Regions from separate parts of the Paracoccus angustae genome, predicted to be linked through region 1. Evidence: riboswitches for the same ligand, from Rfam matches in the RefSeq annotation. Region 1 holds a riboswitch; the other holds the start of a gene.
The links. Region 1 has a riboswitch for thiamine pyrophosphate ahead of ACFOM8_RS14245 (thiamine ABC transporter substrate-binding protein). Riboswitches for the same ligand answer to the same signal wherever they lie in the genome.
Positions count from the first base shown of each region.

Region 2: it holds a riboswitch for thiamine pyrophosphate, as region 1 does, so the genes downstream of both, thiD (bifunctional hydroxymethylpyrimidine kinase/phosphomethylpyrimidine kinase) here and ACFOM8_RS14245 (thiamine ABC transporter substrate-binding protein) in region 1, are expected to answer to the same signal.

Region 1 covers NZ_JBHRXY010000012.1:69,138-75,540, forward strand. Annotated here, with positions in the region: gene aroC (chorismate synthase) at 1-1,061, opposite strand, end outside; gene mutS (DNA mismatch repair protein MutS) at 1,058-3,703, opposite strand; TPP riboswitch at 3,751-3,847, shown strand; gene ACFOM8_RS14245 (thiamine ABC transporter substrate-binding protein) at 3,879-4,859, shown strand; gene ACFOM8_RS14250 (thiamine/thiamine pyrophosphate ABC transporter permease ThiP) at 4,835-6,382, shown strand; gene ACFOM8_RS14255 (thiamine ABC transporter ATP-binding protein) at 6,375-6,403, shown strand, end outside.
Region 2 covers NZ_JBHRXY010000017.1:37,591-43,993, forward strand. Annotated here, with positions in the region: gene ACFOM8_RS16160 (HesA/MoeB/ThiF family protein) at 1-312, opposite strand, end outside; gene ACFOM8_RS16165 (thiamine phosphate synthase) at 309-905, opposite strand; gene ACFOM8_RS16170 (thiazole synthase) at 902-1,663, opposite strand; gene thiS (sulfur carrier protein ThiS) at 1,667-1,861, opposite strand; gene ACFOM8_RS16180 (FAD-dependent oxidoreductase) at 1,845-2,792, opposite strand; gene thiD (bifunctional hydroxymethylpyrimidine kinase/phosphomethylpyrimidine kinase) at 2,789-3,607, opposite strand; TPP riboswitch at 3,678-3,784, opposite strand; gene ACFOM8_RS16190 (LysR family transcriptional regulator) at 4,355-5,401, opposite strand; gene ACFOM8_RS16195 (muconate/chloromuconate family cycloisomerase) at 5,477-6,403, shown strand, end outside.

The sequences.
Region 1 (6,403 bases):
TCCAGCAGCAGGTGGTCCAGGATCACGCAGGCGGCCATGGCCTCGGCCACCGGCACCGCGCGGATGCCCACGCAGGGGTCGTGACGGCCCTTGGTGATCAGGTCGATCTCGGCCCCGTGCCGGTCGATGGTCCGGCGGGGGGTGGTGATCGAACTGGTGGGCTTGACCGAGAAGCGCACCACGATCGGCTGGCCGGTGCTGATGCCGCCCAGGATGCCGCCCGCGTGGTTGGACAGATAGACCGGGCCGTCGTTGCCCATGCGGATCTCGTCGGCGTTGTCCGTGCCTGTCAGGGCCGCGGCCCCCATGCCTTCGCCGATCTCGACGCCCTTCACGGCGTTGATCGACATCATCGCGGCGGCCAGGTCGGTGTCCAGCTTGGCGTAAACCGGTGCGCCGAGGCCGGGGGGGCAGCCTTCCACAAGAACCTCGATGGCGGCGCCCACGCTGTTCTGGTCCTTGCGGATCGAGTCCAGATAGTCGGACCACGCCTCCACGGCGGTGGCGTCGGGCAGGAAGAAGGGGTTTTCGCCGATGGCATTGGCGTCGAAGCGCGCCCGGTCCAGATGCAGCGCGCCCATCTGCACCATGTATCCGGTGATCCGCAGATCGGGCAGCAAGTCGCGCAGCACGGCCTGCGCCACGCCCCCCGCCGCCACCCGCGCGGCCGTTTCCCGCGCCGACGACCGCCCGCCGCCGCGATAATCGCGGTGACCGTATTTCAGGTGATAGGCGATGTCGGCATGTCCCGGGCGGAAGGCCTGCGCGATGTCCCCGTAATCCTTGGACCGCTGGTCGGCGTTCTCGATCATCAGCTGGACCGGCGTGCCGGTGGTGCGGCCCTCGAAGACGCCCGACAGGATGCGCACCTGGTCGGCCTCGCGCCGCTGGGTGGTGTGCCTGGAGGTGCCGGGGCGGCGGCGGTCCAGGAACTGCTGGACATACGCTTCGTCCAGGGTCACGCCGGGGGGAACGCCATCGACGGTGGCGCCAAGCGCGGGGCCGTGGCTTTCGCCCCAGGTGGTGAACCGGAACGCGCGGCCGAAGGTGTTGAAGCTCATGCGGTGTCTCCGGTCAGGGCTTTCAGTTCATAGATCAGATCCAGCGCCTCGCGCGGGGTCAGGGCGTCGGGGTGGATGTCCTTCATGCGCGCGTCCAGCGGGCTTTGCTTGGCCTTGACGGGCGGCGGCGCGGGCGGCATGGCGCGGAACAGCGGCAGGTCGTCGATCAAGGCTGCGGGGCGCGCGGCGCCCTCTCGTTCGCCCGATTCCAGCGCATCCAGCACGGCGCGCGCCCGGTCCACCACGGATGCGGGCAGCCCCGCCAGCTTTGCCACCTGCACGCCGTAGCTGCGGTCGGCGGCGCCCTTGCGCACCTCGTGGAGGAAGATCACCTCGCCCTCCCATTCGCGCACCGCGACGGTGGCGTTTTCCACGCCGTCCAGCTTGGCCGACAGGGCCGTCATCTCGTGGTAATGGGTGGCGAACAGGGCGCGGCAGCGGTTCGCGGCGTGCAGATGCTCCATCACCGCCCAGGCGATGGACAACCCGTCCCAGGTGGCGGTGCCGCGGCCGATCTCGTCCAGGATCACCAGGGCGCGGTCGTCGGCCTGGTTCAGGATGGCGGCGGTTTCCACCATTTCCACCATAAAGGTGGACCGGCCCCGCGCCAGATCGTCGGCGGCGCCCACGCGGCTGAAAAGCTGGCTGACCACACCGATATGGGCGCGGCGGGCGGGCACAAAGGCGCCCGCCTGCGCCAGCACGGCGATCAGCGCGTTCTGGCGCAGAAAGGTCGATTTGCCCGCCATGTTCGGCCCGGTCAGCAGCCAGATCGCCGGGGTGTCGCCTTCGGTCAGCGCGCAGTCGTTGGCGACAAAGCTTTCCGCCTTGCGTCGCAGCGCGCGTTCCACGACCGGGTGACGGCCCCCTTCGATCACAAAGGCGCGGCTGTCATCGACCAGGGGCCGCGTCCAGCCCTCGCCCGCCGCGATGTCGGCAAGGGCGGCGGCCAGGTCGATCTCGGCCAGGGCGCGGGCCGCCTGGCCGATGAGCGCGGCCCGGTCCAGCACCGCCCGGCGCAGACGGTCGAAGATGCCGCGCTCGATCTCCAGCGCGCGGTCGCGGGCGTTGAGGATGCGCGTTTCCAGTTCCGACAGATCGACGGTGGTGAAGCGGATCTGGTTCGCGGTGGTCTGGCGGTGGATAAAGGTCGCGTTCAGCGGCGGCGCCATCATGCGTTCGGCATGGGTGGCCGTCGTTTCGATGAAATAGCCCAGCACGTTGTTGTGCTTGATCTTGAGGCTTTGGACGCCAGCCAGTGCGGCATAATCCGCCTGCATTCCGGCGATCACGCCCCGGCCTTCGTCGCGCAGCCGGCGGGTCTGGTCCAGATCGGCGTCGTGGCCCGCCGCGACAAAGCCGCCGTCGCGGGCCAGCAGCGGCGGTTCGGCCACAAGCGCCGCGTCCAGCAGGGCGATCAATTCGTCGTGCCCGGTCAGGTCGCGCACGGCATCCGCCAGCACCGGCGCCGCGTCGTCCGGCAGCCGGGCCGCGATCGCCGCCCCCTGCGCCAGCCCCGCCCGGATCGCGGCCAGGTCGCGCGGCCCGCCCCGGTCCAGCGCCAGCCGCGACAAGGCGCGGTCCATGTCGGGCACGCGCGCCAGGGCCGTGCGCAGGTCGGCCGTCAGGCGCGGGTCATCCACCAGCATCGCCACCGCGTCCTGCCGGGCGTGGATCAGCGCCAGATCGCGGGACGGGGCGCCGATGCGGCGTTCCAGCAGCCGCGCCCCCGCCGCCGTGACCGTCCGGTCGATGGCCGCCAGCAGCGAGCCCTCGCGCCCGCCCCCCAGGGCCTGCGTCAGTTCCAGGTTGCGCCGGGTGGCCGCGTCGATCCCCATCGCTCCGCCCGCGCGTTCGCGGACCGGCGGGCGCAGCAGGGGCAGCTTGCCCTTCTGCGTCAGCTCCAGGTAATCGACGATGGCCCCCATGGCCGCCAGTTCGGCGCGGGTGAAGCTGCCGAAGCCGTCCAGCGTTTCCACCCCGTAAAGCGCGCAAAGCCGCCGCTGCCCCGCCGCGCTGTCAAAGGCGGACGCGTGCAGGTCGGTCAGCGCCGCCCCGGCATCCTCGACCAGATCGCGCAACTCGTGCCCCGCCGCCAGCACCTCGCGCGGGGCCAGGCGGGCCAGTTCCGGGGCCAGCCGCGCCAGGGCGCAGTCCATCACCTGAAAGGCGCCGGTGGAAATGTCCGCCCAGGCCAGGGCGCAATCGTCCCGCACCCGGGCAAAGGCCGCCAGATAGTTGTGCCGCCGCGCTTCCAGCAGCGATTCCTCGGTCAGCGTTCCGGGCGTCACCAGCCGCACCACGTCGCGGGCCACCACCGACTTCGACCCGCGCTTCTTCGCCTCGGCCGGATCCTCCATCTGCTCGGCGATGGCGACGCGGAACCCCTTGCGGATCAGCGTCAGCAGATAGGATTCGGCCGAATGAACCGGCACGCCGCACATCGGGATGGGTTCCCCGCCATGAGTGCCGCGTTTCGTCAGGGCGATGTCCAGGGCGCCCGCGGCGGCCACCGCGTCGTCAAAGAACATCTCGTAGAAGTCGCCCATGCGATAGAACAGCAGCGCGCCGGGATTGGCGTCCCGGATCGCCAGGTACTGCGCCATCATCGGGGTCGGCTGGTCGGTGCTGTCCTTTGTCATGGCGGCGTTTCTAGCCGCTTGCGCGGGCGCATGAAATCCCTACATTTGGGCGCACCTCGGGGGGCCATCCGGCTGAGACGCGCATGCGGACCCGTTGAACCTGATCCGGCTAAAACCGGCGGAGGGAAGGTGACGCTGCCCTTTCTTTCGTGATCCTTTCGGAAAGGAGACGGCGATGAGACTGCCCCTGATGCTTGCCCTGCTGGCCGCCACCCCCGCCACCGCGCAGGACAAGCCCGTCCTGACCGTCTATGCGGGCGAATCCATTGCCAGCGAATGGGGCCCCGGCCCCCAGATCGAAAAGGGTTTCGAGGCCTTCTGCGCCTGCGACCTGCGCTTTGTCGCGGGCGACGAGCTGTCGCGCATCCTGATGGAGGGCGAGCGGACCGAGGCCGACATCGTTTTCGGCCTGAACACCGACGTGACCGCCCGCGCCCGCGCATCCGGCCTGTTCGCGCCGCACGGGCAGGACACGACCGGGCTGTCGCTGCCCATCGCATGGACGGACGACATCTTCCTGCCCTACAACTGGGGCGAGACGGCCTTCATGTACAACGAAACCCGACTGGAAAACCCGCCCGCCAGTTTCGCCGAACTGCTGGAGGCCCCCGACGACCTGAAGATCGTGATCCAGGATCCGCGGTCCTCGGTGTCGGGCCTGGCGCTGCTGCTGTGGGTCAAGGCGGTTTACGGCGATGACGCGCCTCAGGCCTGGGCCAAGCTGGCCCCCAAGGTGCTGACCGTGACCAAGGGCTGGTCGGAATCCTACGGGATGTTCACGGAAGGAGAGGCCGACATGGTTCTGTCCTACACCACCTCGCCCGCCTATCACATCGCGTCCGAGAACGACACGACCAAGAAGGCCGCGATCTTTCCCGAAGGCCATTACTTCATGGCCGAGGTCGCGGCCCGGGTCCGCACCACCGACCAGCCGGAACTGGCCCAACGCTTCATGGACTGGATCCTGACCCCGGAATTCCAGGCGACGGTTCCGCTGGCCAACTGGTCCCTGCCCGCCAAGCTGCCCCAGGCGGACTGGCCGCCCGTCATGCGCGACCTGCCGCGCCCCGAAAAGACCCTGTTCTATTCCGAAAACGAGGCCGAGGCGCTGCGGCCAACCGCGCTCGACGAATGGCTGCGGGCATTCTCGGGCTGACGCGGGCCGAGGCGGGGGGCGCCGCCGTTGCCGCCGGGCTGGCGCTGCTGATCGGGGGCACGCTGGCCGCCGTCGCCTGGGCGGCGCAGGGGTTGGGGGGCCTTGGTCCCTGGGACTGGCGGGCGGTCTGGTTCACGCTGTGGCAGGCCGCCGCGTCGGCCGCGCTGTCGGCCTTGCTGGCGGTTCCCGTGGCGCGCGCCCTGGCGCGGCGGCGCTTTGCGGGACGCGGGGCGCTGGTGACGCTGCTGGGCGCGCCTTTCATCCTGCCGGTGATCGTGGCGGTCATGGGGCTGGTGTCGGTGTTCGGCCGCAACGGCGCGGTCAACGACGGGCTGCGCGCCCTGGGCCTGCCCGAGATCTCGATCTATGGCTGGCAAGGCGTGATCCTGGCGCACGTGTTCTTCAACCTGCCCTTGTCGGTGCGGCTGGTTCTGCAAGGCTGGCAGGCGATTCCGGCCGAACGCTTCCGCCTGGCCGCGTCCCTGGGCTTTGGTCCCCGCGACACCGCGCGGCACCTGGAACGCCCGATGCTGCGCGCCGTGCTGCCGGGCGTCTGGCTGGCGGTGTTCCTGGTCTGCCTGACCAGCTTCACCGTGGCGCTGGCGCTTGGCGGCGGGCCGCGCGCCACAACGGTGGAACTGGCGATCTACCAGGCGTTCCGTTTCGACTTCGACCTGGGCCGGGCGGCCAGCCTGGGGCTGATCCAGATCGCGATCTGCGTGGCGGCGATGATGCTGGCGCGCTGGATCACCATGCCGGCGGCCTTCGGAGCGGGGTTGGATGCGGATCACATGCCCATGGCACCGGGCGGCTGGCACCGGCTCGGCGACGCGCTTGTGATCACAGGGGCCGCAGGGTTCCTGATCGGACCCATCGCCACCGTCACCCTGCGCGGGCTGCCGCAGATCCCCGGCCTGCCGCCCGAGGTCTGGGATGCCGCGCTGCGGTCGGTGGTGATGGCGCTGATCTCGGCCACGCTGGCGCTGGTTCTGTCGCTGGTGCTGGCCTTGTCGTTGGCGCGGGGGCGGATGCGGTGGGTGGAAACCGCCGGGATGCTGCCGCTGATCGCCTCGCCGCTGGTGCTGGGAACGGGACTGTTCATCATGCTGCGCCCCTGGATGGGCCCGCAATCTATGGCCTTGCCGGTGACGGTGGCGATCAACGCGGTCATGGCCCTGCCCTTCGGCCTGCGCGCGCTGATCCCGGCGGCGCGGACCCTGCACGGGGATTACGGACGGCTGGCCGATTCGCTGGACCTGCGCGGCTTCGCGCGGCTGCGGCTGCTGACCCTGCCGCGCCTGGCCCGCCCCTTGGGCTTTGCCGGCGGGCTGGCGGCGGCGCTGGCCATGGGGGATCTGGGCGTGATCACGTTGTTCGGCGGCGACCGCCCGACGCTGCCCTTGCAGATGTATCAGCTGATGAATTCCTATCGTCTGGACGACGCCTCGGGCTGCGCGGTGCTGCTGATGGCGATCAGCTTCGGCCTGTTCTGGGCTTTCGACAAGGGGGGCAGGCTTGCTTGAGTTCGACGGCATCCGCGTCAC
Region 2 (6,403 bases), on a different contig from region 1:
ATTGGCCGGATCCAGCCGCGCCACAACGGGCGTGACGGTGGTGTCCGGGTTCAGCGCGGCCATTTCCAAGGTCGCCGCCAGGGCCTTCGGCTGGCCCACATGGCGGCCATAGATCGGCTGACGATGCAGGTTCGAGGTTTCGATCCGGTCGGGGTCGATCACCGTGATGCGGCCCACCCCCGCGCCGGTCAGGTATTGCAGCACGGGAATGCCCAGGGCTCCCGCGCCGACAACAAGCACATGCGCCGCCGCAAGCCGGGCCTGGCCCGCCTCGCCTATGGCGGGCAGAACGGTCTGGCGCGCATATCTCACGCGGCGTCCTCCAGCCATTCGCGGATGCGCGCCTCGGGGTCGGGGTTCAGCGTGATGTCGGTCACGGCGGCCGCCACGTCCGCGCCCGCCGCAAAGGCCAGCCGCGCCCGTTCCGGCGTCAGCCCGCCGATGGCGCAAAGGGGGATGCCGCCGATGCGCGCCTTCCAGTCGGTCAGCTTCTCGACCCCCTGCCGGTGCCATTTCATCTGCTTCAGGATCGTCGGCCAGACCGGGCCAAGCGCCACGTAATCGGGCCGGCAGGCCAGGGCGCGGTCCAGTTCCGCATCATCGTGGGTCGAGATGCCAAGCCGCAACCCCGCCGCCCGGATCGCGGGCAGGTCGGCGCCGTCCAGATCCTCCTGTCCCAGATGCACGAAGCCGCAGCCAAGGTCGATCGCCAGCCGCCAGTGATCGTTGACCACAAGGATCGCGCCGTGCCGACCGCACAGGTCGCGGGCGCGGGCGATCTCGGCCCGCAGGGCTTCGGCGGGCCGGTCCTTGATGCGCAACTGCACCAGCCGCACGCCGAGCGGCAGCGCGCGGGCGATCCAGTCGGCGCTGTCGAAGATCGGGTAGAAACGCGGCAGCCTCACAGGAAGGCCCGCCCGATCACGGGGGTCGAGGGGATGGCCATGTCGGTCCGCTCCATCGGGTCGGCGAGGTATGCGGCGCGTCCGGCGCGGACGGCCTCGGCCATGGCGCCCGCCATGGCGGCGGGATCGCCCGCGCGGGCCACGGCGCTGTTCAGCAGAACCGCGTCATAGCCCATCTCCATCGCCGCCGCCGCGTGGCTGGGCAGGCCGATGCCCGCATCGACGACCAGCGGCACATCCGGGAAAGCCGCGCGCAAGGCCCGCAGCCCGTGGGGGTTGTTCAGCCCCAGTCCCGATCCGATGGGCGCCCCCCAGGGCATCAGCACCTGGCATCCCGCGTCCAGCAGGCGTTCGCAGACGCTCAGATCCTCGGTGCAATAGGGAAAGACCTTGAAGCCGTCGGCGGAAAGGATGCGGGCGGCCTCGACCAGTCCGAAGACATCGGGTTGCAGGGTGTCGGCATGGCCGATCACCTCGAGCTTGATCCAGTCCGTGTCGAACACCTCTCGCGCCATCTGGGCGGTGGTCACGGCCTCGCGCGCGCCGTGGCAGCCGGCGGTGTTGGGCAGCAGGGCCACGCCCAAGGACCGGATCAGCGCCCAGAAGTCCTGCCCGCCGCCCGCCTCGCGCCGCAGGGACACGGTGGCGATGCCCGCGCCGGACCGGGCAAAGGCATCGGCAAGGATCTTGGGCGAAGGATAGCCGGCCGTGCCCAGCATCAGCGGGCTTTCCACCGTGGTGCCATAGAAGACCGGCATCGCTCAGCCTCCCTGCATCGGCGCCAGGGCCTCGATCGCGTCGCCGTCGCGGATGGGGGTGGTGTCGCGCAGCGCGGCGGGCACGAAGCTGCCGTTCAGCGCGGTGGCGATGCGGCCGGTCAGGCCCGCCTCGGCCAGGGCCTCGGCCAGGGTGGCGGCGGCGACGTCGCGCGGGCTGCCGTTAAGGATGATCCGCATCCATGAACTCCGGTCTGGTCTGGTGTTGAAGATGGTCGGCCACCATGCGGGCCACCGCCGGGGCCAGCAGAAAGCCGTGGCGGTAAAGGCCGTTGGCGTGGATGACGCCCCCCACGCGGCGGATGCGGGGCAGGTTGTCGGGAAAGGCGGGCCGGGCGTCGGCGCCCAGTTCCAGCACCGCGGCCTCGGCAAAGGCGGGGTGCAGCGCAAAGGCCGCCGACAGCAGTTCCAGCACGGCGCGCGCGGTGGGCGGACCGCGCCGGACGCTTTCGACCATCGTGGCGCCCAGCATGAACACGCCGTCGCCGCGCGGCACGACGTAAAGCGGCATCCGGGGATGCAGCAGCCGGACGGGGCGGGACAGCCGGATCTCGGGGCAGCGGATCACCAGCATCTCGCCCCGGACGCCGCGCAGGTCGCGCAGCGCGTCGCGGGCGGACAGGCCGCGGCAGTCGATCACGGTGCCGGTCGCCGTTTCGGTGCGCCGCAGGCGTTCGGACAGGATCGCCAAGGCTTGGCGCGGGGCCAGGTGGGCCTCCTCCGCGAAGAACAGCGCGCGGGAGAAGCGGCCCGCAAGGTCGGGTTCAAGGGCGGCGATGCCGGATGCGTCGAGCGTCTGGTGTCCCCCGCTGCGCCGGGCAAATCGCGACAGCGCGCCTGCGTCGCGGGACAGGCTGACCACCAGCGTTCCGTTGCGCGTGACAGGGACGCCCTGGCCCTGCCACCAGTCGGCGGCGGACAGGCCGTGGCGCAGGACGGCCTTGTCGGCGCTTTCGGCCTCGCACCAGGGCGCCAGCATTCCGCCCGCCCACCAGGAACAGGCCCGGGGGCCGGGGGCGTCGTCGCGGATGGCGGCGGCAATGCCGCGCCCGTTCAGCTCGGTGGCGATGCAAAGGCCCAGAACGCCGCCGCCGACAACGGTCACGGTCATGCGGCGGCCCCGGTCCGGCGCGGCCACAGCGCGTGGAAGTGATGCACCGGACCGTTGCCGCCGCCCACCGCCAGATCGTCGGCGGCCCGGATCGCACCGTGCAGCCAGTGGTGCGCGCGGCCCACCGCCTCGGCCGCCGCAAGCCCTTGGGCCAGCCCCGCCGCGATGGCCGCCGACAGCGCGCATCCCGTGCCGTGCGTGTTCCGGGTGCGGATGCGGGGCGAGGAAAAGCGCGCCGTGCCGCCGGGACCGGCCAGGATGTCGGTGCAATGCGCGCCCGCCGCATGGCCCCCCTTCATCAGCACATGGCGGGGGCCAAGCGCGCGCAGGGCCATGCCTTGCGCGATGGCCGCGGCCTCGGTGTCGGCGGCGGGTCCGCCCAGCAGGCGCGCGGCCTCGGGCAGGTTGGGCGTCAGGACATGGGCCAAGGGCAGCAGGTCGCGGACCAGGGCGGGGATGGCGTCGTCCTCCATCAGCGCGTCGCCGCCCTTGGCGATCATCACCGGGTCCAGAACCACCGGAACCGCGCAATCGCGCAAGGACATGGCCACCGCGGCGATCGCGGCCGCCGATCCGACCATGCCGATCTTGACCGCGTGAACGGCGATGTCGTCCAGAACCGTGTCGATCTGCGCCCGGATCAGGTCCGGCGGCACGAAATGAACGGCCGACACGCCCCGGGTGTTCTGCGCCGTCACCGCCGTGACGGCGCTGGCGCCATAGCAGCCGAGCGCCGACACGGCCTTGAGGTCGGCCTGGATCCCGGCGCCCCCGCCACTGTCCGACCCAGCGATGGTCAACACGGTTGGTGTCATCTGCCCCTCCTGCGGCGTTTCGGGGCATGGCAGGGGCGGGCGGCGGCAGACGGGATGCGGCACCGGGCGGCGCGTCTGCCTATCCGTTCCCTCCGCCGGCATGACCCGGATCAGGTTCGATGGGTCGGCGCGCATTGCACCTCTCAGCCCCGCGACGGGACACCCCAACGGATAGTCTTGGCGCCTTGGTAGCGGATCAACCGCCAGCCGTCCAGCGGTTTTCGGCGCCGCTCCAGAACCGGACCCGAGTCCGCTCGGCAGTCAGGGCGCGCCCACGCGCGAAGCAAGGGCAAGCGTCGGATGCGTCAGGCGCCATGGCCGTGTGTTCAGCGTCGAACCGGACAAAGCCGATGTTCGGAAGCCGCCGTGCATCTGTTCCCTTGCAAGACAAAGCGCCAGGCAACAGCGGCACCCCCGCCTGCCATTGCCGCATCAGGGGATGTCAGGTCGGACATCCCGCGCGCGCAGGAACGCGGGCGTGCCGGACCGAGACAGCAACCCGGGCGTCCGTCCGGACGGCGCGACAGCCGCCGGGGTTTCCCCCCGGCGGCTGTCGAGGAACCGGCCGGGCAAAGGTGGCGCGCGGAGGCTGGACGGTGGTCTGATGCTTGTCCGTCGGCGCCATTCAAGAATGCATCGGCGGCATTGCCCTTCGGCGTTCCGGCCACCCGCGACATCGTGCTTGCCCCTGCCGCAGGCCCGAGATCGCGGCCATCATCCGCAAGGGTCCGATCGCCCCGGGTGCGGCTAACGCTCGGATGAGGTCGGGTCGCCGTTCTCGGAGATCGGAGCGCGATGGTTGTTGGCCTCCAGCCAGGCGGGCTTTTCGGCGTACATGTCCCGGATCAGGCGCTTCACCAGGTCGAGATAGCGCGAATTGTCCCCGGCGCGGTGGAAAAGGATCACCGGCGAGATCGCGCGCGGGCTGTCGATCACGCGAAAGCGCACGTCCGAGCGCATCTGCCGGGCCGAGGACGGAATGATGCAAATCCCCGACTCGGCCGCGACAAGGCCAAGGGCGGTCTGGATCTCGCGCACCTCCAGCACGTCGAGGGGGTGGATGTCGGCCTCGTGCAGCAGGCCCAGCACCTGGTCGGCAAAGCTTGGACGCGGCTCCTTGGGATAGACGATCAGCCGTTGCCCGCCAAGGGCGCCCAGGGGCAGCGGGGTGTCGTCCCGCGCCAGCGGCGAGTCCAGCGGCAGGGCGGCGACCAGTCTTTCCTCGCGCAGGACGGTGCTGGCGATGTTGGGATCGGCGTGCTTCAACCGGCCGAAGCCCAGGTCGATGCGCCCTTCCTTCAGCGCGGGGATTTGCTGGATCGACAGCATCTCCAGCAACTGGATGTCCAGTTCCGGCGCGCTCTGGCGCAGCTTGCGCACCAGCACCGGCAGCCCGCCATACAATGTCGAGGCCACGAAGCCGATGGACAGCACCCGGTTGCGGTTCATTCCCACCCGGCGCGTCGCATCCTTCATCTGGTCCACGCGGCCCAGGACCTGCAACGCCTGTTCATAGAACAGCCGCCCGGCGTCGGTCAGCTTGATGGGCCGGGTTTTGCGCAGGATAAGGGCGACGCCCAGTTCCTCCTCCAGCAGCTGGATCTGGCGGCTGAGCGGGGGCTGCGCGATGTGAAGGATTTCGGCCGCGCGGGTGAAATTCCGCTCTCGCGCCACGGCGGCAAAGTATCGCAACTGCCGCAGATCCATCGGCCCGCCCTCCAAATCGTCGAAATCGCCTTTGTTCGGGGTATGCGACGGCGTTCCAAACCACTGATCGCCAAACCCTTCCGCCATATTATACCTTCAGGGTATCGTTGCAAACGCAAATGATCTTGGACGGGCGGCGGGTTCCGCTGGCATCCTTGCGTCATGAACCAGCCATACGCCCCGCTTTCCCCGTCTCTTGCCGCCGCCCCTGTCGTGACGCGGGTCGAAACGGTGATCCTGGATCTGCCCACGATCCGCCCGCACAAGCTGTCGGTCGCGACCATGAACGGGCAGGTGCTGATGATCGTCCGCGTTCATTGCAGCGACGGCATCGCCGGCATCGGCGAATGCACCACCATCGGCGGGCTGGCCTATGGCGGGGAAAGCCCCGAAAGCATGAAAACCAACATCGACGCCTGGTTCGCGCCGGTGATGCTGGGCCAGGACGCCACGCGGGTGCAGGCGCTGATGGCGCGGATCGGGCGGATGGTGAAGGAGAACCGCTTCGCCAAGTCCGCCGTGGAATGCGCGCTGCTGGATGCCCAGGGCAAGCGGGTCGGCCTGCCGGTCAGCGAGCTTCTGGGCGGGCGGCGGCGCGACCGGCTGCCGGTGGCCTGGACGCTGGCCTCGGGCGACACGGCGCGCGACATCGCCGAGGCCGAGCGGATGCTGGACGGGCGCCGCCACCGGGTCTTCAAGCTGAAGATCGGCGCCCGCGCGATCCGCGACGACATCGCGCATGTGGCCAGGATCAAGGCGGCGCTTGGCGACCGCGCGGCGGTGCGCGTCGACGTGAACATGGCCTGGTCCGAGGGCGAGGCCGCCTTCGGCATGGCCGCCCTGGCCGACGCGGGCTGCGACCTGGTGGAACAGCCCGTCGCGTCCGCCGCCGCGCTGGCGCGGCTGGTGCGCCGCTTTCCCGTGGCGCTGATGGCCGACGAATCGCTGACCGGCCCGGAAAGCGCCTTTGATCTGGCCCGCGCGGCGGGCGCCGATGTTTTCGCCGTCAAGCTGGAACAAAGCGGCGGCGCCTTCAACGCCCTGCGGGTCGCCGCCATTGCAGACGCGGCGGGGATCGGCCTTTACGGC